Regions from separate parts of the Thermohahella caldifontis genome, predicted to be linked through region 3. Evidence: predicted binding sites of a transcription regulator. Region 3 holds the regulator's gene; each other region holds the start of a gene.

Region 1 (7,461 bases), 1.1 Mb from region 3:
GCCCTGCACGAGGGTAACCGCAAAGCACTGGGGGATCTGGCTGCGCTGAAACAGAAAGGCAGACTGAGAGAGGCAGCCAAAACGGTTTCTTTCTGGAAAGAGGCAAGCAAGACCCTGGGTCTCAATTGGACCGATCCGCTGGAACAGCAAGGGAAGCCGTTCTATCTTTCTACCCTGGACGTCCCCAGATTCCTCAAGGGGCCGCTGGATGTCACCCTGCGTTCCGCTCGGGCTGCCGGCAGTGCACTGGATGTCTTCAGCCTGGCCGCCGCCATCATGGGCATCCCGCAGACCTGGGCCAGCGTGGATCGGGCCGCCAGCCAGCAGGACCATGCGGTGGCGGCCTTCCGTCACCTTGCCGGTGAATATGCCCGCCGGCTGAGCCTGCCGGATACCGGAAGGCCAATGACTGACCACAGTTCTTCCGGGCAGCATTCAGGCTGGCTGCCTGACGATATTCTGCCCGAAGAGCCGTTCAGGAAGGCCCTGAAGCCCCGAAAGCGGATTGCCATGCACACTCTGCGCTTCGGTTACGGGCACAATTTGTCCACCCTGCGCAAGAACGACATGACATTCCTTGCGAGCCTGGCGGACACCCTGGCCGAGAAGCTGAAATCCGGATCGCGGCTAATCATCTCGCTGACCGGGCATGCCAGTACCCCGGGCAGTGACAGTTGGAACCAGTTGCTCTCGGAAAAACGCGCCAGGGAGGTAGAGAAGGCACTGAAGCGGGCCTTGCGCGCCCGTGGAGCTGACCCGGCTGACTATCCGGAATCACTGCGCATTGAAGTGACCGGTCGGGGCGAGTCGGAACCGGTGACAAGGCCGGATGGCAGCGAGGACGAGGCGGCTTCAAAGCGTGTGGTGCTGGACTGCCATGAAGTAGTCGAAGGCGTACCAGCCGCCTGGCTGCCCTGCCGGGAAGCGCAACAGTCACTGGCGCTACGCTGCGATGCCGCCATTGCCGCCAGTCTGGGTTATGACAAGGCGTGGGCGACGACCCTGCTGACCACGCTTTCAGGCGCGTATGACAGTGTCACGGTCATTCTCGGAGTGATTCCCAGCCTGCAGCCCGTTTCCGGCGCCCTGATCGCCGCCAAGGCCATCGCCTCGGCACTTGCTAATGGCGCCGATCTGATCGGGTCCACCGAGGCGGATATCATACGCTCCTCGGAATCTGTCGGTGCCCTGGGGGGTGTCCTGGAGTACGGTCTCGCACTTGCCGGCAATGCGCTGGACTCCCTGGAGCACATCCACAAAAGTCTTGCCGAGGTACGCGACCGGGCCCGGCACAACGAAGTACTCACCCTGACCGCGGCCCGGGATTATGCCCGTGCAGAACAGGCGCCCGACGCAGAGCGGGACGCGCGGCTGGAGTCCTGGACCGCACTGCAGTTTCATCTGCGGTATCAGATACTCAACGGATTGCTGGGCCTGATCCAGCGTGCATGCTGGCTGGCAGTTACCGGGGACGAGCCCAGGCAGAGCAGCCTGGCCAAATGGTTCGACCGGCTCGACATCCCGGGCTACATTGACACCTACCTGCTCAGGGATGGCTGGTTATTTGATACCCGTGAGGCCATACCTGTCGCACCCGATGCATTGTGGCTCTCCCAGGTGCGCAGGCGCTCTTGGTACACCCGTACTGACGGACAAAATGTCATCCGACACACCCCTGAGCATCTGTACATGGCGTCATTCACACATGGACTGCGCTATCATTACCAGCGTCTGACCAGTTACCATGATCTGCCCTGGCGGGATCATGTTTATGCCCGCACCCAAACCCTGTTTCCCCTGCACGGCCAGTTTTCTCAAGATACGGAAATGCTGGCCACCCAACTGGCAACCATTGTCCATACCCTGACACCGGAAAGTGTGGCGTGGACTGATATGTACTGGTGCCCGCGGGGCAAGGCCGGCGAATGGTCACCCTTTCGTTTCCGGTTCGGCCCCTTCGGCAACCACGCCCCCTTGTCACCCTTCGAGCCGGTCAGGATTCTGGTCGTCATGGAAAAATACGAGATCTGGCCCTCCCATGCCGAAGGAATCCCCGACAAGGATTACATGACAGACCCTCTTACCGGAAAACGATTCAGACTGGATAAACATAAAAAGCCCATCCTCCTGAGGCCCTCGCCGGTACCTGTGACGCTCTGGCTGCATCGCTTTGATGGCATCAACGTCAGCTGTCCGCTGATGGATGTCAATCTGCACATCCTGCAGGAGCATGAGCTGCCGGAGGAAGAGCGGCACTATGCCGGACGCCTGGGTGCGGTCATCCATCCGTTCTTTCAGTTTGGCCCCGTAACTCACCACGGGCTGCGTCCCGTGGCGTCGGACAACTGGCTGGACATGGCAGTCGACCTGATGAAGTGGGCGTTCTCCCCGACAGAGCGGAGTGTGGCTGGCGCTACGGCGCGCTCTCTCACATGACCTGTGCCCTGAGCCTGCGCTTCGGCAACGACAAGACGGATTATTTTCTGGCCTGGACTGACCGTGAAATCTCCCGCAACCCGCTTGAAGCATCACACGACAGTCTCTTTACCATGAGCGTTGATCCCGAGCGGGTGCATGAAGTGGACGGACGCAGGCTCAGTGATGAATACCTGCTGACCGACAATGCCTTTCTGACTCAGGAGGCTGTGACTTACGCCTTTCCGAAACTGTTCGACGGCCAGATACGGGTCGAGCTGTTCTTCCGTTTCGACAACGGTCCCTGGCTGCATCCGTCACCGGCTTGGAATGCAGAACGCACCTTCAGCGATCCGGTCACAGGAGTTTTTGCGCCCGAATCTGCCCCAAGTGATCACCTGGCGGATCATGCCCTAGCCATAGCCAGACTCATCTCCATGGCCAACATGAGCAATCTGGAGGATTTGGTGCGCTACCACGCGCTGATGCTCAATGAAGCCGCCTGGGATACCCCCACAGAAATGCTGGTGGTGGTCACCTGTGACCGTCTGGGAAAGGCTTACACGAATGAAGGCGGAGGCCAACACCCTCTGCCACTTCACCCGGTGGGCGTGCAACTGCAGGCGTGCAGCCTGGTTGCACAGTTTGAAAATGACAATACCACGCTGAACCTGCATGATGTGGTCAACGGCCCCATGCTCAGCACGACCGTGACCTCCCAGGGCCAGCTGAACCCCGAACAGACGGATCAGACCAAGCTGCCACCGCTTCTGAAATCCCTCATCGACAGCGCCCCGGTCGGTGCCCGGCAACGCAGACAGACATTGACCACCCTGCTGGGACAAGGTACCCGCCACGTATTTGCCGGCACACTGAAGCTGAATTATCAGGGTCCCAGCGGCCGGACATTCCAGGGGTTGCGCCCGTTCGGGGAATTGTATGGCGAACATTTCAAACGCAAGCAGCCCTTTGCCGCCCTGGGCTTCGGCCGCATTGTCTCTGCCGGCGACAGCGGCCTGGATGTCGAAGGGTGGACACCACAGGATAGCGATCATCACTATCTGCTGCTGATACAACTGCCCGAAACACTGAAGAGCAGTCTCTGGAAGAAGCTGCCGGACGGCACCGATCCGGACACATTGCGGCGCAAGCAGGCGGAAAACGAGACCGAATCACTGACCCGGGATGATCCTGACAGCCCCGCACGCACCATCCTGAAGCATGCCCTGACGCCGGCCCTGCGCTGGGCAAAACTGCCGCAAAACAAGCAGGCTGAACGTTTGCAACGCTGGCTGACCGATGCCGAAGAAGCGACATGGCTGAAACAGAAGTTGCCGAGTGTGCTGGGGGGCAGTTAACGACCCCGCAATCCACCGGATTCCGGATGCGTAGAAGGCATCAATCTCGCGTCAAATTGACCGAGATCATATCCCCTTGGAGGTAAGTGCCACACAATAACACATACCAACTCACCGTTTGGAGGTATGTCAAAATGTACTTGGATGAAGTGGTGATTGCAGGGGTAGGCGTGGTATTGCTGACGCTGGCATTCTTCGGGGGTGTGTATTACATGATCCGCAAGGACGAAGAAAAGCACCACCATTGACGTCAGCCGCCCGGTCCCGGCCTGAATGGCGGGAGCCGCACGGCGTGATCTCCGGTGCCCCGCCGGAAGGCAGCTTTTTCAGGCGCTTTGCTGATCGTCCTCGTGAACCTGCTTGCGAAAACGATGCAGCATCCAGGCGACACCGGCCAGCACCAGGGGCACGGAGGCCCCGGCCACGGCGCCTGAGCTGACCGGCAGCCCCCCTGCCTTGGCAGCTTCACCTGCGTACTTGATCAGGCCAACCGTATAGTAACTGATGGCGACGACGGACAGCCCCTCGACCGCCTGCTGGAGCCTCAACTGCAACCGGCTGCGGCGGTTCATGGACGCCAGCAACGCCTGATTCTGCTGTTCGAGCGAGAGATCCACACGGGCACGCAGCAATGCGTTGGCCCGGTTGATGCGGGTGGAGAGATCATCCAGATAGTCCCGCGTCGACTCGCAGGTCCGCCAGGCCGGCACCAGCCGGCGCCCGAGGAATTCTCTGAGTGTCATCAGCCCCGGAATCTCCGTTTCCCGAAGCTCATCCAGCCGGGCCTGAACCAGCGCATGATATGCCGACGCGGCTGAAAACCGGTAGTTGGTATCCGAGATCAGGCGTTCGGTTCTTGCTGCCAGCACAGAAAGTTCCCTGACCAGGCGCTGTTCATCCTCCAGGCTTTCGATATCCGTGATCTGCTGAATGATGCGTGCCAGCTCTTCATCCATGGACCACATTTGCGGTGCGATGGATTTTGCCAGCGGCAATGCCTGAAGCATGGACATGCGATAGGTTTCCAGCTCAAGCAGGGCGCGAACCAGTCGCCCGAGCTGGCAAGGATTGAGCCGTCGGTTGAGGACCAGGAACCGGCCGAATCCGTCCGCATGAATCCGGTAGGCCGTCCAGACTTCGGCCCCCTCCCCCACAACCTTGCTGCCCAGCAGGCGCTGCCCTTCAAAGTAGCGCCGCAGGGCATCCTTGTCGGTGGGATGCGTATCCGCCTCGGCGATTTCCACATGCAGGGCGGAAAAGACGGCGCCCGGTATCTCCCTGAGCCACTCGGCAGGCAACACATCCAGTGCGGGCTGTGCAAAAGGTTCACCCCCGGTATCCTGAACAATCACCAGATAGGTGGAAAATTCCGTATGCCGTTCCCAGCGCAATGTGAACGCACCAAAATCCTGATAGTAGCAATTGGCATCAGGCAGCGGTGCCGGTACCGCGTAACGCGTGCAGAGCCTGCTGAGATGCGCACGTTCGGCCTCTGCATCCGCAGGCGCTTCAATGGCAAGGTGAGACAAATGCGCGGGATGCGCCAGTGTGGGAAACGGCCGGGTATGCAACTCGTTGAAGAGCGCATCACGTTGTGCACTGAAGGGCAACCCTGAGCGAACCGTCATGAGACAAAAACCTGCGTAGTAATACGTACGGCGCCAAGCATAACGGTGCACCTGCCGAAATGGAAGCGCATGAGAGCCATTCACCGGGTTCGCCGGCATACCTGCCACTTCCTGAAAAAGGCTAACCTTGTGAAAAAACTGGCATAAGTGTCATGTGCGGTTATACTGAATTGACTGATTTTGACCCGTGCTGAAGGTGTTATGCCCACTCCGTGCCGTAATGCGCTGATACCCGTGTTGTTCTTCCTGATCTCTGTCATGGCGGGCATGGCGCGCAGCGATGTGTTGTCCATGGAAGTCGAGTGGGTCAAGGATGTGACCGGCAATCAGTCGCTGGCAGATATCATCGACCTGCCTGCGGAACACTGGCAACGGCTGCCCGACGCACACATTCTCAATCCGGGTTACAATACGGCCGCCTGGTGGCTAAAGGTCACGCCCCGGGTCGGGCCGGCCGACATTCGTCAGGCGGTTCTGGAAATTGCCTTTCCGATGCTCGATTATGTGGATGTGTTCGTTGTTCCCCCGGCGTCACGTCAACCCCGGACACACTGGAGTACAGGAGATCACCTGCCCTTCAATACCCGTCCCGTTGCTTTCGAAAACTTTGCCTTCCCGGTAAGCCGTCTCGACAACGGCACTTGGCCTGTGCTGTACGTCCGGATCCAATCCACGGGTGGTGTCCAGATACCTGTCCAGCTTCACTCTACGGCAGAATTCGTCCGTCACGCCTCCCTGACGTCAACACTCAACAGTCTTTACTACGGCACGCTGGGTATCATTGCCATCATCAATTTGCTGCTCTTCTGGCAGATACGCGAAGAACGGGCCTTCCTGCATTATGCGCTCACCACCCTGGGTTTGCTGCTGCTGATTGCGTCCATGCAGGGCTCCCTGTTCCGCTATGTCCTGCCCAATCATCCCGATCTGTATCAGGATGCACTCCTGGCAGGTATCTTTGCGACCTTGAGCGCGCTCAGCGCTTTCACGCGTCACTTTCTCAACCTCCAGGTTCATGCCCCTCAGATGGCTCTGTTCTATCGTGTTACCCAGCAGGCTGCACTGTTCTTTCTGCTGCTGATTCCGTTTCTGGAATACCAGATCCTGAATCTGGTGGGGGTTTTCCTGGCGGGTCTGACCCTTGTCCCCATGCTGTTTACGGGGCCGGTCTGCTGGTTACGAGGTGTTCCCAGAGCACCACTGTACACGCTCGCCACCGGTATTCTGGCCTGTGGCGCCCTGATCACCACACTGGCCAACCTGGCGCTGATACCCGCGACTCTATGGTCCCGGTATGCCATCCAGGTCAGCTCCGCCGTGGACGCCGTAATGCTTACCGTTGCGCTAGCCATGCGCATGGGAGATGAACACCGGGAGCGGGATGCGCATCAGGCGGCGGCGGAACGTTCCCGGGCCGCGCAGCAGGCGGCCCAGAAGGAACTGCGACGGGCTTCTCTGATGGATGACAGCGTCGATCTGCCCAACGCGCATCTGCTGCGCAGCCGTCTTCAGTCCGAACACCGCCAGCGTGTGGCAGGCGGCCTCGTGCTGCTCCGGATTCCCCAGCTCAACAGCCTCGGCACCATACTGGGTCCGGAATTTCTGGCTGAAGCCCGTACGGCCCTGGTCGCCAGGCTGTCGGCACTGCTGTCAAGGGAAAATGCCATTCGCCCGGTTGTCGGGCCCGATCTGAACCGCAGCTATCCCCTGGCCAGTGTGGATACGGCCTGTTTTGCGGCCTTGCTGCATGCGGGGCGTCGGTTGACTGAATCCCGGTTACGGTACTGGATCAGCGAGATTGAGAAACCCATAGTCATTCACGACCGTCCAGTCCGCTTTTCCCTTCAGGCGGGTATCGTTGTCCCGGAAAGTGCGCCCAGGGATCCGGATCAGTGGCTGCACTGCGCTCAGTGGGCCTGTGACACCCTCTCAGACAATCAGTCCGGATTTTCCGCCTATACGGGCGAAGTGCTGGCCCTTCACCAGCGCAGACAGCATATTATCCAGGCACTGGAGCCGGCACTGCACAATCGTGAGCTGCGGCTGTATTACCAGCCACA
Region 2 (7,461 bases), 310 kb from region 3:
GGTCCGTCCAGCAATTGTTCGACAACGGGATGCCTGCCGTCACGGATCTCGATCCGGCGCTCATCCACCAGCGTGGGCGCACAGAAGCGCAGGGTCTGGGCCCGTTCGGCGAAGGTGGTGAGCACGTCCAGGGTAGCCAGTGCGCGGGCACACTTCTGAAGGACAACGAGGTCCGCCTTGAGCGTCTCCAGCAGTTGTTCGTAGAGGTACTTTTCCCGCGCCAGTGCCCGGCTGCGTGCACTCAGTGCCTTGTCCTCGAACTCTTTCAGTTCGGGGGTAATGAAGCGTTCCGCATTCTTGAGGGTCTGCCGGCGCACGTACTCGGTGGGCGCCTTGTCGGAATGGGTGCGTGGAATCTCGATGTAATAGCCGTGTACCCGGTTGAAGCCCACCTTGAGTGAGGCTATGCCCGTCCGTTCCTTTTCCCGGACCTCAATCGCCAGCAGATGGTCACCGGCATGTTCACTCAGTCCCCGCAGCTCATCGAGCTCGGCATCAAAGCCTTCGGCGATGACGCCACCATCCCGGATCGTGACCGGCGGATTGTCGATCAGCGCGCGTTCGAGCAGATCTGTCAGCCCGGGGAAGGTGCCGGCATCCGCAGCAAGCTGTCCAAGCAAGGGCTCGTCATGGGGCGCCAGCGTCTCCTGCAGCTCGGGCAAGATGGCCAATGCGTCACGCAGACGGGTCAGGTCACGGGGGCGGGCCGATCCGAGGCCCACCCGGGCCAGGATCCGCTCAATGTCTCCCACACGCTTGAGGAGGGCGTGAATGGGGTCATCCAGGGCCTGGTCGCACAGATAGGTGACGCACGACTGCCTGCGCATGACTTCGGCCCGGTCGCGAAGCGGACGATTGAGCCAGCGCTTGAGCAGGCGACTGCCCATGGCGGTGGCTGTCTTGTCCATCACCCAGGCCAGCGTGAAGCGACTGTCTCCACGCAGATTGATGTCAATCTCAAGATTCCGGCGTGTGGCCGCATCCAGGATGATGGCATCTTCGCTGCGCTCGCGGGTGAGGGACTGAATATGGGGCAACTCGTTCTGTTGCGTTTCCCGGGCATACTGAACCAGACATCCCGCTGCACCGACGGCCAGCGGTGCATCGGCACAGTCAAAGCCGCTGAGGTCATGGGTGCCCAGCTGCTCGCAGAGCAGACGTTCGCCGGTCTGCGTGTCAAAGTACCAGTCGGGTTGCTGGCTGATGGCGCACTCCAGGTTCAGCCCGTCTGTCCAGTCCGATCCTTCCTCCACCAGCAGTTCCGCCGGGCGCAACCGCTGGAGTTCCGCTTTCAGGGTGTCAGGATCGCGCAGTTCCTGAATCACGAACCGGCCAGCGGAAATGTCCATGACCGCCAGACCGAACCCCTTGTCGGATGTACGTACTGCAACCAGCAGGTTGTCCTGATGTTCATCCAGGTAGGCCTCTTCGCACAGCGTGCCGGGCGTGATGATGCGGACAACCTTGCGTTCCACCGGTCCCTTGCTGGTGGCCGGATCCCCGACCTGCTCACAGATCACCACCGATTCGCCGAGCCTGACCAGCCGGGCAATGTAGCTTTCGGCGGCGTGATAGGGCACACCGGCCATGGGGATCGGTTTGCCTGCGGATTGGCCCCGTGCCGTCAGGGTGATGTCCAGCAGTTCGGCTGCACGCTTGGCATCGTCGTAGAACAGTTCGTAGAAGTCGCCCATGCGGTAAAAGACCAACTGGCGGGGGTAGTCCGCCTTGATGGCCAGATATTGCTGCATCATGGGAGTATGTGCCGGACTGTTCATGGGCATCCTGTCTGATCTGTGGCTGGAAGGCTCTGGATTTTACGGGAAGGGGCCGGATTGATAAAGGTGGGGTGGGCTCGTATAGTGGCTGCAGCCATGGGAATTGTTCAGGGGGTACTGATGCGGGATTTGCTGATCAAGACGGGCAAGGTGCTGGTGGAACGGGGCTGGCGGGTCAGCACGGCCGAGTCCTGTACCGGCGGAGGCGTGGCACAGGCCCTGACGGAACTGCCGGGAAGTTCTGACTGGTATGAAGGCGGGGTGGTGGTCTACAGCAACCACCTCAAGCAGAGTCTGCTGAACGTGCCGGCGGAGCTGCTGGCTCGTGAGGGGGCGGTGAGCGAAGCGGTGGTTCGGGAAATGGTCCGTCAGGTTTGCCGGGTAACCGGTGTGGACGTGGGCGTGGCGACCAGCGGCATTGCGGGACCCGGAGGCGCCGTGCCTGGCAAGCCGGTCGGGACCGTCTGGATCGGCTGGTGCGTGCACGGTGAGGTTACGGCAGAGTGCTATCTGTTTGAAGGCGACCGGGCGGCAGTGCGTGAGCAGGCGGTGATGAATGCGCTCACCGGACTGCTGCACCGCATTGAGGCCTGGGAGGGCAGTTGAAGGTGCCGGGCTGCCTCTGAGACAATTGCGCATTGGCATTGCCCACAGGATGTGGAATAATGCTGTTCAGATATACAGTAAAAAGGTGTGAGGCCAAGAATGGATGATAATCGCAAGAAGGCACTGAGTGCCGCGTTGACGCAAATTGAACGCCAGTTCGGCAAGGGCGCAGTAATGCGCATGGGCGAGCAGCCGCGTGAGGCGATTCCGGCTGTCTCCACCGGTTCGCTCGGGCTGGATGTGGCACTGGGGATCGGCGGTCTGCCGTACGGACGTATTGTGGAAATCTACGGCCCGGAAAGTTCGGGCAAGACCACGCTGACCCTGCAGGTGATCGCCGAAGCCCAGAAGCAGGGCAAGACCTGTGCCTTTGTGGACGCGGAACATGCGCTGGATCCCATTTATGCCGAGAAGCTGGGGGTCAACATTGACGACCTGCTCGTCTCCCAGCCGGATACCGGGGAGCAGGCGCTCGAAATTGCCGACATGCTTGTGCGCTCCGGTGCGGTGGACGTGATCGTGATCGACTCCGTTGCAGCACTGACGCCCAAGGCCGAGATTGAAGGCGAGATGGGCGACTCGCACGTGGGCCTGCAGGCGCGCCTCATGTCTCAGGCACTTCGCAAGCTGACGGCCAGTGTCAAGCAGGCCAACTGTCTGATGGTCTTCATCAACCAGATCCGCATGAAGATCGGCGTGATGTTCGGCAACCCGGAAACGACTACCGGTGGTAATGCCCTGAAATTCTATGCCTCGGTGCGTCTGGATATCCGCCGCACCGGTGCAGTCAAGGAAGGGGATGAGGTCATCGGCAACGAGACCCGCGTCAAGGTGGTCAAGAACAAGGTCGCACCGCCATTCAAGCAGGCCGAATTTCAGATTCTCTACGGCAAGGGCATTTACCGCATGGGCGAGATTCTCGATATGGGGGTACAGCTCAAGCTCGTGGACAAGGCCGGCGCCTGGTACAGCTACAAGGGTGACAAGATCGGGCAAGGCAAGGCCAACGCTGCCCGTTACCTTGAAGAGCATCCGGAAGTCGCTCAGGAAATCGAGCAGGCCATCCGTGCCGAGCTGATGCCTCAGCCGGTCGTGAAAGCCACTGAAGCCGAGACCGTGATCCCGGAATAACTGAGCGATTTATTGACTTTTGACAGGTTGTCCTCAGATAAACAGCGCTACACTGTATTCGTGTACAACAAACGAGGACAACCTCATGCAATGGCTCATCGCAGCATTGGTGGTGGTCGGGATTGGCATCTGGCTCTGGAAGGGCCGTCAGCGCAATCCCTATACGGATCCGGAAGTCAAGGAAGTGGATCAGAAACGGTTCTACGTGCAGCCACCCAGTGACATGGATCCCCCTCCGGATGATCATGAGGGGGACAAGCTCTGAACGTTACTCGTAGTTGCGCAAGGCTTCCGGGTCAAGGATGACGATCTTCTTGCCCTGTGATTGGATCAGTCCCTGGTCCCGCAGGACCGCCAGAATGCGTGACAGGGTTTCCGGCTTGATGGACAGGCGTGAAGCCAGCAACTGTTTCTGAACGCTCAGCTCCAGTTCGCCGCTCTCCTTTCCTACCTGTTCCAGTTCATGGACAAAATAGCGTACCACCCGGTAGGTGGCATTTTTCATTGTCAGCTGTTCGATCTCGTGCATGCGGCTTCTGAGGCGCATGGCCATGTCACCCAGCAGTCTGAGGCACAGATCATTGTTGTTGCGGACGATATCGAGAAACACCTGACTCCTGAACGCATAAATGGTTGAGGGCGTCACCGCGGTTGCGGTCACCGGATAGCGGCGGATGTTCATGAACATCACGGCCTCGGCAAAGGTTTCGTCCGGTGACAGAATCTCGATGACTTTTTCGTTGCCATCCGGATTCAGGCGTGACAGCTTGATCTGGCCGCTATGCACCTGATAGAAATACTCGGCTTCGGTATCCTGGAAGAACAGGTTTTCTCCTGCCTCCAGATCAATGATCTGAGCGTGTTCCCCGATACGGGCCAGTTCATCTTCTGACAGTTTGCTGAACAGGTAATGACGGCGCAGCGAAGCCGTGGTCAATGCGTGCAACATGGTGCATCCTCATACTCTCGACGGGCATAGGATAATGCCTCATGTTGACGCTGTCACTGGAACACCGTGACATATTCGGCGCCGCTGCGGATCAGAAACACCAGTTCCGGCGGAAGTGCCTCCAGTTCGAGCGTATCCAGCAGGTTTTTGGTGCGCAGCCCCAGTTCCGTATCGCCTTCGATCACCAGATCCCGCTGAAAGAAGAGTGTGTCCGGGTCTTCCTTCCGGGAGGCCAGCAACAGAAAGCTGCGCAACGTTCCCCGGATCTCCACATCACAATGCTGGTGGCGGGAGACCTCGATTCGCCGGTCCGGCTTCAGGGTAAAGTCCCAGACCAGCGGGATATCCTGTATGGAGACGCGCAACCAATGTCCTCTCAGGAAGTCGCACTCACCTGCGGCCAGCGCATCGCTCAGCACGTGTTCCAGCAAGCGGGTCAGTGCCCGCTTCTGGATGAAAAACGGAGCATGGGCAGCCGGGCGAGCTGCCAGCACGGGAAGCCGGGGCAGAATGGCGCGAGGTGTCGGCAGTTTCATGGTCTCTCCTGATGCTGCGAACAAAACGCCAGTATGCCCGTTGAGCGGGAAAAGGCATTGATGTGTGTCAATTCCATGTCGGTCGTGATCTGCTAGGCTGGCCGCCCTGAGTTCAGGACAACCGGACCCATGACCACCTCATACCTGACATTTGGACGCTATCTGCGTCGCCGCTTCGGAGAGCACGTGCACAAGATCTCCCTTCATGCCGGCATGACCTGTCCGAACCGGGATGGCAGCAAGGGCATCGGGGGCTGTACCTTCTGCAGCAACGCCACGTTCAGTCCCCATGCGCGGGATCGGCAGGCTGCCGGTATCCGGGAGCAGATCGCCCGTGACAAGGTACGCCTTGCCAAACGCTTCGGGGCGCGGAAATTCCTGGCGTACTTTCAGAGCTATACCAATACCTATGCCGACGTGGAAACGCTGAGGTACCTGTATGATCAGGTCTTTGAAGATCCCGACATGCTCGGACTGTGCGTGGGCACCCGGCCGGACTGTGTGCCCGATGAGGTGCTGGCACTGCTGGCCGGCTATCAGGACGCTGGCCATGAGGTCTGGCTCGAGCTGGGATTGCAAAGCACCTTCGACGCATCGCTTGAACGGGTCAACCGGGGGCATGGTTTCGCCGAGTATGTCGATGCAGTCAAGCGTGCGCGGGCTCATGGTCTCAAGCTGTGTACGCACCTGATTGCAGGGCTTCCCGGGGAGGCACCTTCCGATACGCTCATCAGTTTTGACCGGGTCATGGCGCTGGGCACGGACTCGATCAAGCTCCATCCGCTGCATGTGGTGCGCGGCACACAACTGGCCAGAGAGTGGAAGAGAGGAGAATACCAGCCCATCACCCTGGAGGAATACGCCGACGTGGTGGTGGAAGTGATCCGGCGTGCGCCGGAAGATCTGATATTTCAGCGTATTACGGGCACAGCAAGCCGTGAGCTGTTGCTCGCACCGCAGTGGTGTGAACACAAGGGCCCGGTACTCAGGGCAATTGAACAGAGACTCAGACAACATAACGGGGACACATTATGGAACTCGTCTGTCCGGCAGGCAGTTACCCCGCACTGAAGGCAGCCGTCGATAACGGTGCCGATGCGGTGTATATCGGTTTCAGAAACGATACCAACGCACGCCATTTTGCAGGCCTCAATTTTGAAGGAGACAAGACACGACAGGCCATTCAGTACGCTCGGGACAGGGGCGTGAGGATCTTTGTGGCCATCAATACCTATCCGAGACCGGACGGATGGTCGCGCTGGCAGCGTGCGGTGGATGAAGCCGCCGGCCTGGGTGTGGATGCGCTGATCGCAGCCGACATGAGCGTGCTTGAGTATGCAGCGGAACGCTGGCCGGAGGTGGCACTTCACCTTTCCGTACAGGGATCCTCCACAAACTATGAGTCACTGCGATTCTATCAGAAGCATTTCAATATCCGCAGGGCGGTGCTGCCACGCGTGCTGTCTCTGAAGCAGGTGGAACAGGTGGCCGCCCATTCACCGGTGGATCTGGAGGTGTTCGCCTTTGGATCGCTGTGCATCATGGCTGAAGGTCGTTGCTACCTGTCGTCATATCTGACGGATCAGAGTCCCAACACCTGTGGCGCCTGCTCACCGGCGAGTTTTGTTCGCTGGCAGGAGACGGATCAGGGGCTGGAGTCGCGTCTGAATGATGTGCTGATCGACCGTTACGGTCCGGGGAGAAAGCCGGATACCCCACGTTGTGCAAGGGGCGTTACGTGGTCAACGGTCAGACCTATCATGCCCTGGAAGAGCCGACCAGCCTCAACACCATCGAGCTCATCCCGCAACTGGATGCCATCGGCATCAAGGCGGTCAAGATAGAGGGTCGGCAGCGCAGCCCCGCTTATGTGGAACAGGTCGTCCGGACCTGGCGCAGCGCACTGGATCTGTATGCCCGTCAGCCGGATGCCTACCGGGTCAAGTCACGTTGGGCAGAGGCGCTGGGCAAGGTGTCCGAAGGTGCTCAGACCACCCTGGGTGCCTACTCCCGACCCTGGCAATAGGAGATCGCATGAAACTCGCATTGGGTCCAAATCTGTATTTCTGGCCGCGCGAAGCAACCTTTGACTTTTACCGGCAGGCTGCGCTCTGGGATGTGGACGTGGTGTATCTGGGCGAAACCGTGTGCCCGAAGCGAAGGGAGCTCAGGCTCGAGGACTGGATCGCGATTGGCGAGCAGCTTGCTGAAGCGGGCAAGGAAGTGGTGCTGTCCACCCTGGCGCTGCTGTCGGCCGAATCGGACCTGAAAATGCTGAGACGGATTTGCCGTGAAAGCCCGTTTACAATTGAGGCCAATGACATGGCTGCCGTTCAGTTGCTGTCCGAGGCGGGCGTTCCTTTTGTGGCAGGCCCGACGATCAACACCTACAACGGTCGCACCTTGTCGTTGCTGGCCAGAACCGGCGCACGGCGCTGGGTGATGCCGGTCGAGCTCTCAG
Region 3 (7,461 bases):
GGGCGGGTCTCCATGGATATGCTGACTGTGGATGTGACCGATTATCCGGATGTGGACGTCGGCGCCCCCGTCGAACTCTGGGGGCCCGGTCTGAGCGTGGACGAAGTCGCACGCCATGCCGACACCATCAGCTACACCCTGACGACCGGCCTGACCGCCAGGGTGCCTCGCCAGGCTGTCTGAAGCCGATCAGGCGGCCTTTGCCTCCTCGGCCTCGAACAGAATCTCCTCGATAAAGCCCGTGATGGCCACCAGCTGCTCTTCCGTCAGCCGGTGCAACACCTTCCTGATGACCATGCGAATGCCCTTCTGGGTGCTCGAAAGCCCCATCTGAGCGATCTTCATGGTCATGCTGCCGGCATTGACGCGACGCAGGGGCTCCATGAAATAAAACTCCATGCCCGACACCGTCATGTCCATGATGACCTCGTACATGAGGTCCACGTGCTGGGATGCCGGCTGATCATAGCGCACGCGATGGATCAGCTGTGCCGCGCGGTCCATGATGGGTTGCGGAACCGGTGCCGCGATATGAGATTGACTCTTGATCATCTTCTTCCTCATTGCAGGTGGATGCCGCTTCGGATGGCGGACTTACCATGGCTACGTTATGATTATGCCAGATCTCCGCCCCTTGCGGTGGTACACATGTCCCATTTGAATTCAGAGAGGAACCTTTTTTGACGGTCATCGTGACAGGCAGTGAAACCGCAATGGGCACCGCCATTCTGCGGCGCCTGATGGACAAGGGCATCGCCGTGCACCCGATTCTTTCGGGAGACTGCCACCTCCTCCACTCCAGACCGCTGAGCCATGCCAGACTACTGATACATGCTGCCCGCTTTGCCTGCCTGCAAACCTGCGCAGAAGCCCCCCAGGCCAGCCATGCCATGCTGGGTGCCATGGAGCAGGTCACACAATGGGGACTGGACACCGAAAGCCCGGTACTGGCGCTGTCCAGCTGCCTGATACTGAAGAGCCAGCCCCCGGAAAGACTTACCAGCCGAAGCCCCGTGGCGCCCCTCACGCCTCTGACACAGAGCCTGGCCGATTGTGAACGCTACCTCATGACCCGACACCCCCAGAGCATCGTTCTGCGTCTGGGTTGGCGGCTGACCTCCAACCGCGACGGCTGGCTGCACCGGATACTGACAACCCTCAGCGCACATGAACCGGTTCCGGCCCCCGAAGACAGCCGCTGCTCCCCCGTGTGCGAAGACGATGTCGCCCGCGTGGTCACCGCCATGACGCAGCAGATTCTCTGTGGTGCCCAATGCTGGGATGTCTATCATTACGGTGGCGTGGAAGATGTCAGTGTGCGGGAACTGGTCCGCTACATACAGGAAACGGCCCATATTGAAGGAACGCTGAACTTTGTGCAGAACACGGAAAACAGCCCCAGGCTGCCAGCCTGGTCACATACCAGCAGCAAGAAACTCAGGGATGATTTCGGCATACAAGCCAGACCCTGGCGCAGGGATCTGGGCGCACAGGTGGAACGGGTTCTCCGGCACCTGAATGCGCAGACCTGATTCTCTCAGGCCCGCTCACAGCTTGTCGCGTGGGAGACGACTTCCTTCAACCCCTCGAGGTCATGAATGGTCACATCGCGACCCTTCACATCCATCAGCCCCATCTTCGAGAACCGGGTCAGCAGACGACTGACGGTTTCCACCGCCAGGCCGAGATAGTTGCCCAGATCAGCCCGGGGCATGGGCAGACGGAACTGATACGGCGACAGATGACGCCGCTCATGACGCTTGCTCAGGGCAATGAACATGGACGCCAGTCGCTCCTCTGCCGAGTTCCGTGACAGCATGACGGCCAGCTGGCGACTGCCGCGAATCTCCTGACTCATGAGCTGAAAGAAATGGTGCTGCAGGGAAGGAATCTGCCCGGCCAGCTCCTCGAGCTTGTTCAGCGGTATCTCGCACACACTGCTGCGCTCCAGCGCAATCGCACAGGAGGTATAGCGATCCATGGTCACCGAATCCAGGCCCAGCACTTCACCCGGCAGGTAGAAGCCGGTAATCTGCTCCTCGCCGTCTTCGCTGACGGTATAGGTCTTGATGGAACCACTCTTGACGGCGTAACAGGAGCGGAAGGGTTCATCCTGATAGAATATGTGCTCGCCACGATCCACAACGCGCCCCTGATGAATCACCTCGTTCAGGCGATCCATTTCCTCGACCGACACGGCAATCGGCATGCAGAGCTTGCCGAGGCTGCAATGCGTACAATCGTTGGTCAGCACATCCGGTGCTGAAGCGATCCGTTGACCCATCCGCCATCCCTCCCAGAAAAGCTGAACATGAAATGCTTGCAATGTGGGCAGTGTACACCAAAAAGACTGGGAGGTTAAAGGCGGAATTATCTCTCAATGGGTAGATTTTTGCCCCCATGCCCGGATAACGGCAGCCGACCGGAATCCAGCGCTTCATAGTAGTGATCCAGACGCACCGTGTTCTGCCAGAACCCTTCGGCCGCGGCGGAAATTCCCCCCAACCCCAGGCCGCAGAGCGCGTCCACTTCAGGGAGTCCGGATGACCGCACGAAAAACCCCGGCACCGTTTCTCTGAAACCACCCAGAAGGCTGCGACAGGCTTCCAGATCACTTTCCACGAACACGGATGCCGGCATGCACAGCCTCAAAAGGGAATCCAGATCCCGCGCGGATTCGACACGAAAGTGCAGCCGTTCGAATCCCAGACTCCCGGCAAGACTGATGCACTGCTGCAAGGTGGCGTGGGCCCAGTGCTCGCCGTCCACAAAGTTGAAACAGAGGTCGGTGAACCCGAGGCCACTGAGCAACGGCAACACACCGTCTTCGGGCGGCGGCCCGCCCAGCTCCACCGAGCGGGCCGCGGGCCCCTCCGCGGATACCCCCAGCTTCCGGTTCAGACTGTACATGAGCTTGGTCAGCTCCAGCGGACACAGCAACCGAACCAGATCGGCCACCCAGTGCATGCCTGCAACCCGACCGGCCAGCAGGGGGCGGTAGAGATCAATTTCCCGAACCACGTAACTGACATACCGGCACCGGGCGCGGACATCCGCATGGCTGCTGAAGGGCATGCTCTCCATTCGCGGCACGGTCAGTGTCAGCAATACCCGGTGCTGCGCCAGCGCATCCACCTGCACACTCGGCAACGGCTCCGCACGATGCAGCCAGCCGACTGCCCCGGGATACAGCAGCGCAGTCCAGCTCGTCGTGGCCGGCCAGGAAAGTCCTTTCATGTCATGGGGCATCGTATTCGCTACCTGGGAGGGCCTGAATATCTCCACCGGATTCACGGATATTACCTTTGCCTGAATCATCGTCCAGCCTCCTTCTGCGGGCAGATCAGATATTCAGGCAGGTTCAGTATACGAAGCCCCCGCCCCTTCCATGTTGACGCCGGTCAATGCGCATGGCAAAAAAGTCGGATTGATCCGGAAAGGTTTGACCTGTTAGGCTTGCGCTCCCCGCTCGGAATTCGTCACAAAGGAGAAACGGGTTGCCCTGGATTCGCGGTGTCCTGTTCTATGCCCTGTACGGGCCCGGTATGGTGGTGTACACCACCCTGTTCCTGGTGCTCGGTCCCCTGCTCACCGCCCGGAGCAGGCACGCCCTCGCCCAAAGACTGGCCGGCGCCATCCTGACGACCGCTCGCACCGTTGCCGGCATACGCTACCGGATCCATGGCCGGGAAAACCTGCCGGACACACCCTGCGTGGTTTGCGCCAACCATGAAAGCGCCTGGGAAACCTACCTGCTGGGCTGGCTGATACAGCCCCAGTCGGCCGTACTCAAGAAGGAACTGCTCGCCATACCGTTCTACGGCTGGGCCGTGCGTCACCTGGCCCCCATTGCCATCGACCGCAATCGGCCGACGACCGCCATCAAACAACTGCTGCGCCAAGGCTCCGAGGCGCTCAAGGCCGGCCGCTGGGTGGTCATCTATCCTGAAGGCACCCGCGTGCGGCCGGGTGAAACCGTGCGCTACAACAAGGGCGCCGCGTCGCTGGCGATCCGCAATGGCGTGCCCATCGTTCCGGTCGCCCACAATGCCGGTGACTGCTGGCCACGCGGCACGGTCGCCAAATATCCGGGTACGGTCCAGGTGGTGCTGGGCCCGCCCATCCCGACCCAGGGACGCCGGCCGGATGATGTGATGGCAGATGTGGAAAGCTGGATCCGTAAAACCCGCAACGGTCTCAGTGCCCGGCCATCCTGAGTTGCCGGTCGGTATCAGGCGGGTCATTCGGACGGACAACCCTCACGACAGGTGCACGCCGCAACAGACGTCCCCGCGCCGAATGCCCCCTGAATTCCGGGCCCGCCACAACGTGATGCAAAGAGAGACAAAAGACGCAAACGGAAATAAAAAAGGCCGCCGGTATTCAGGCAGCCTTTCCAAGGAAGACATGGTAGCAAGGGGCGGATTTGAACCGCCGACCCCAGCATTATGAGTGCTGTGCTCTAACCAACTGAGCTACCTTGCCACGCTTTCGAGGCGCGTATTCTCAGGATTTTGGGCGCGCCTGTCAACCCCTTCAGAAATTTTTGTTAGCCCAAAGCTGTAATGTCCCCTTCTCGCAATTCTAAAATGTCCCCTTTTGGGATACAGGAGGGGGCAATGGCAGAGGAGACCATTGCAATGACGCAAAAAGCGATCGATCGGCTGGCAATCATTCAGCAGGTGACCGCAAAACAGCTTCGGCAACAGGAAGCTGCCCGGCAGCTTGGGCTGAGTGTCCGGCAAGTTAAGCGTCTGGTCGCCCGCTTTCGTCAGAAGGGGCCGTCAGGACTGGTTTCCGGCCATCTCGGTAAACGCCCGGGCAATGCAATTCCCGGGGCCGTGCGCAAGGAAGTACTCTCTCTGGTTCGCACACGCTACCCTGATTTCGGACCAACGCTTGCCTGTGAAAAACTCACCGCACTGCATGGATACAAGCTGTCAGCCGAGACCCTCCGACAGTGGATGATCGCTGACGGACTCTGGAAACCCGGAAAACGCAAGGCCGCCCGGATTCACCAGCGACGTCCCAGACGGCCCTGTCGCGGCGAGCTGATTCAGATTGACGGCTCACCACATGACTGGTTTGAAGGGCGCGGCCCGCGCTGCACCCTGATCGTGTTCATTGATGACGCCACCAGTGAACTGATGGCATTACGCTTCGCCCCGGCCGAGACCACCTGGGCTTACCTGCAGACACTGCAAGGCTATCTGGCCGAGCACGGCCGCCCCGCTGCTTTGTATTCCGACAAGCACAGCATCTTCCGGGTAAACCAACCCGAGCGCGAAGGTGAGCTGACCCAGTTCACCCGGGCTCTCAAAACGCTGGATATCGAGCCCATTCATGCCAATACCCCTCAGGCCAAGGGGCGTGTCGAGCGTGCCAACCAGACGCTTCAGGACCGCCTCGTCAAGGAGTTGCGTCTTGCGGGCATCTCGGACATTGAGACCGCCAATGCCTGGCTGCCGGGCTTTATGCGCGATTTCAACGCACGCTTTGCCAAACCCGCCCAGAACGCCACGGATGCTCACCGCCCCGTTCTGCACACACCAGAGGAGCTGGCGCTCATCCTGTGCCTGCACAACCACCGAAAGCTCTCAAAGAACCTGACCTTTCAGTTCAGGAACCGGGAATACCAGCTCACCGGCTATGGAAAGGGCTATCGGCTCCGGGGCGCCCGGATCACCATCTGTGAAGCACAGGATGGCCATGTGACGGTGCTCCACAAAGGGCATCAACTGGATTGGCAAATCCTGAGCGAAGGCGAGCCCCCGGTCCCTTTGGATGACGAGAAAAGCCTCCACCAACGTGTCGACAAGGCGAGAGCCAGACAAAAGGCATCCTCAGGCAGAAAGCCCGCGCCGGACCATCCATGGCGACGTTCTCCGGTTGGTAAAGCGGCCTCCGGCAGGCAGTCGGTAACCTCCTGAAACAGGATACCCAAAGGGGACACTTTAGCTTTGGTAAAAAGGGGACATTTTAGAATTGGGTTGACACCCCTTCAGAAATTTTTTTCACAACCGTTCCGGCCCCCGTCAGCCTGCCAGAACGGGGAACAGCCCCTTGAGTCCGTTGGCGATGATCTCGACCGCGATGGCCGCCAGTATCAGACCCATGATACGCGTGCAGATATTGATCCCCGTGGATCCCAGTCGCCGGACAATCAGCGGCGACATGTTCAGCACGGTCCAGATGACCGCACAGAGGGCCGCGATGCAAAGCGCAATCAGCAGGATGTGTCCGGCACCGTGCCCCCGGTTGGCGGCCAGAATGACCGTACTGATGGCACCGGGCCCGGCTAGCAGAGGCATGGCCAACGGCACGACCGAGATGGACTCGCGCCCCGCCGACTCATCCACCTCCTCCTCCGTCTGCTTCACGGGACTGTTGCGGGCATGCAGCATGGAAATGGCCATCAGCAGCACCAGAATGCCACCACCCACGCGAAAGGAATTGATCGTGATGCCGAAAAAAGTCAGCAGCAATTCACCGGACATGGCAGCCAACAGAAGGATCACGCCCACAGCCAGCGCTGCCTGATGAATCGTGTCACGCCGCTGCGCCGGTGTATCCCGGGCCGTGAGGCTGATGAATACGGGAACCGCACCGAACGGGTTCACGATGGCGATCAGACCCACCAGAATCTTGATGTACTCGCTGAACTCCAGCACCTGTTTCCCTCCCAGGATGTGTGGCGCGCATTGTTCCAGATCGGAATGGACATTGCCATGCGCATTTGCACGGGTGTGTGAAACCGGCTGCCTCCTGCCGGCTGAATAACGTCGCGATTGAGGAGAATGATTGACACCTTTCGGATCCCGCTCCGGAAATTAGGTTGTTTATTCAACGATTCTCCCTTAGGTTGGACACATCCCTAATCACCCGGCGGAGTCAAACCATGGGCAAGAAAGCAAAAGACCTGATCAAGAAGAACCTGGAAAAGGTAACGGATACTGTCTCCAAGGAAGTCAGCAAGGCGCAGGAGCAGTTCAATGCCATGCTGAACGACCTGCTCAGGCAGGCCGAGTCACTGCAGGCACAGGTAACCGAACCCTTCCGCAAGATGATCAAGGACATGGAAGAGCTGCGGGAAAAGGAACTCCAGCGCCTGCAGTCCGAATACCAGCGCATGCTGGAAGAGCTGCAGAATGTACAGCAGCAGTTCCTGGAGCGCCTGGGCCTGGCACGCCCCAAGGCTGACGAGCCTGCCAAAACCTCGGACAAGGTTCAGCCGGCCGCAGCAGAAAAACCGGCCGCACCCGCCGAAACGACGAAACCGGCAACGCAGGGCGCGTCCCGCTCCGGCAAGACAGCAGCACCCAAGGCATCCGGCACCCGGAAGCCGGCTCCGGCCAAGGCGGCGCCGCGCAAGAAGAAGGTAGATATTGACGACCTGACTCAGCTGACAGGCGTCGGTCCGGCCACTGCAAAAAAGATGAACGCCGCCGGCATTCACTCTCT

The links. The regulator FNR, encoded in region 3, switches genes on or off when oxygen is low (the NO sensors DNR and NnrR bind a similar motif). The targets are predictions, from matches to a motif close to TTGATNTANATCAA.
Region 1: a site for FNR is predicted at 3,830-3,843, ahead of ccoM (cytochrome c oxidase subunit CcoM). Genes of this name have one in related genera too.
Region 2: a site for FNR is predicted at 5,058-5,071, ahead of AAIA72_RS05860 (TIGR01212 family radical SAM protein). Genes of this name have one in related genera too.

The regions. Positions count from the first base shown of each region.
Region 1 is NZ_CP154858.1:446,263-453,723, reverse strand. Features, by position in the region: gene AAIA72_RS02180 (OmpA family protein) at 1-2,436, shown strand, start outside; gene AAIA72_RS02175 (hypothetical protein) at 2,433-3,773, shown strand; gene ccoM (cytochrome c oxidase subunit CcoM) at 3,908-4,021, shown strand; gene AAIA72_RS02165 (DUF3422 family protein) at 4,100-5,401, opposite strand; gene AAIA72_RS02160 (EAL domain-containing protein) at 5,603-7,461, shown strand, end outside.
Region 2 is NZ_CP154858.1:1,204,065-1,211,525, reverse strand. Features, by position in the region: gene mutS (DNA mismatch repair protein MutS) at 1-1,778, opposite strand, end outside; gene AAIA72_RS05885 (CinA family protein) at 1,845-2,384, shown strand; gene recA (recombinase RecA) at 2,484-3,515, shown strand; gene AAIA72_RS05875 (hypothetical protein) at 3,601-3,780, shown strand; gene AAIA72_RS05870 (Crp/Fnr family transcriptional regulator) at 3,784-4,464, opposite strand; gene AAIA72_RS05865 (SCP2 domain-containing protein) at 4,518-5,000, opposite strand; gene AAIA72_RS05860 (TIGR01212 family radical SAM protein) at 5,130-6,071, shown strand; partial or broken gene AAIA72_RS05855 (peptidase U32 family protein) at 6,032-7,026, shown strand; gene AAIA72_RS05850 (U32 family peptidase) at 7,035-7,461, shown strand, end outside.
Region 3 is NZ_CP154858.1:1,515,564-1,523,024, forward strand. Features, by position in the region: gene alr (alanine racemase) at 1-183, shown strand, start outside; gene AAIA72_RS07440 (hypothetical protein) at 190-552, opposite strand; gene AAIA72_RS07445 (sugar nucleotide-binding protein) at 681-1,532, shown strand; gene fnr (fumarate/nitrate reduction transcriptional regulator Fnr) at 1,538-2,284, opposite strand; gene AAIA72_RS07455 (hypothetical protein) at 2,371-3,318, opposite strand; gene AAIA72_RS07460 (lysophospholipid acyltransferase family protein) at 3,498-4,217, shown strand; tRNA gene AAIA72_RS07465 (tRNA-Met) at 4,409-4,485, opposite strand; gene AAIA72_RS07470 (ISNCY family transposase) at 4,620-5,930, shown strand; gene AAIA72_RS07475 (YchE family NAAT transporter) at 6,036-6,671, opposite strand; gene AAIA72_RS07480 (helix-hairpin-helix domain-containing protein) at 6,899-7,461, shown strand, end outside.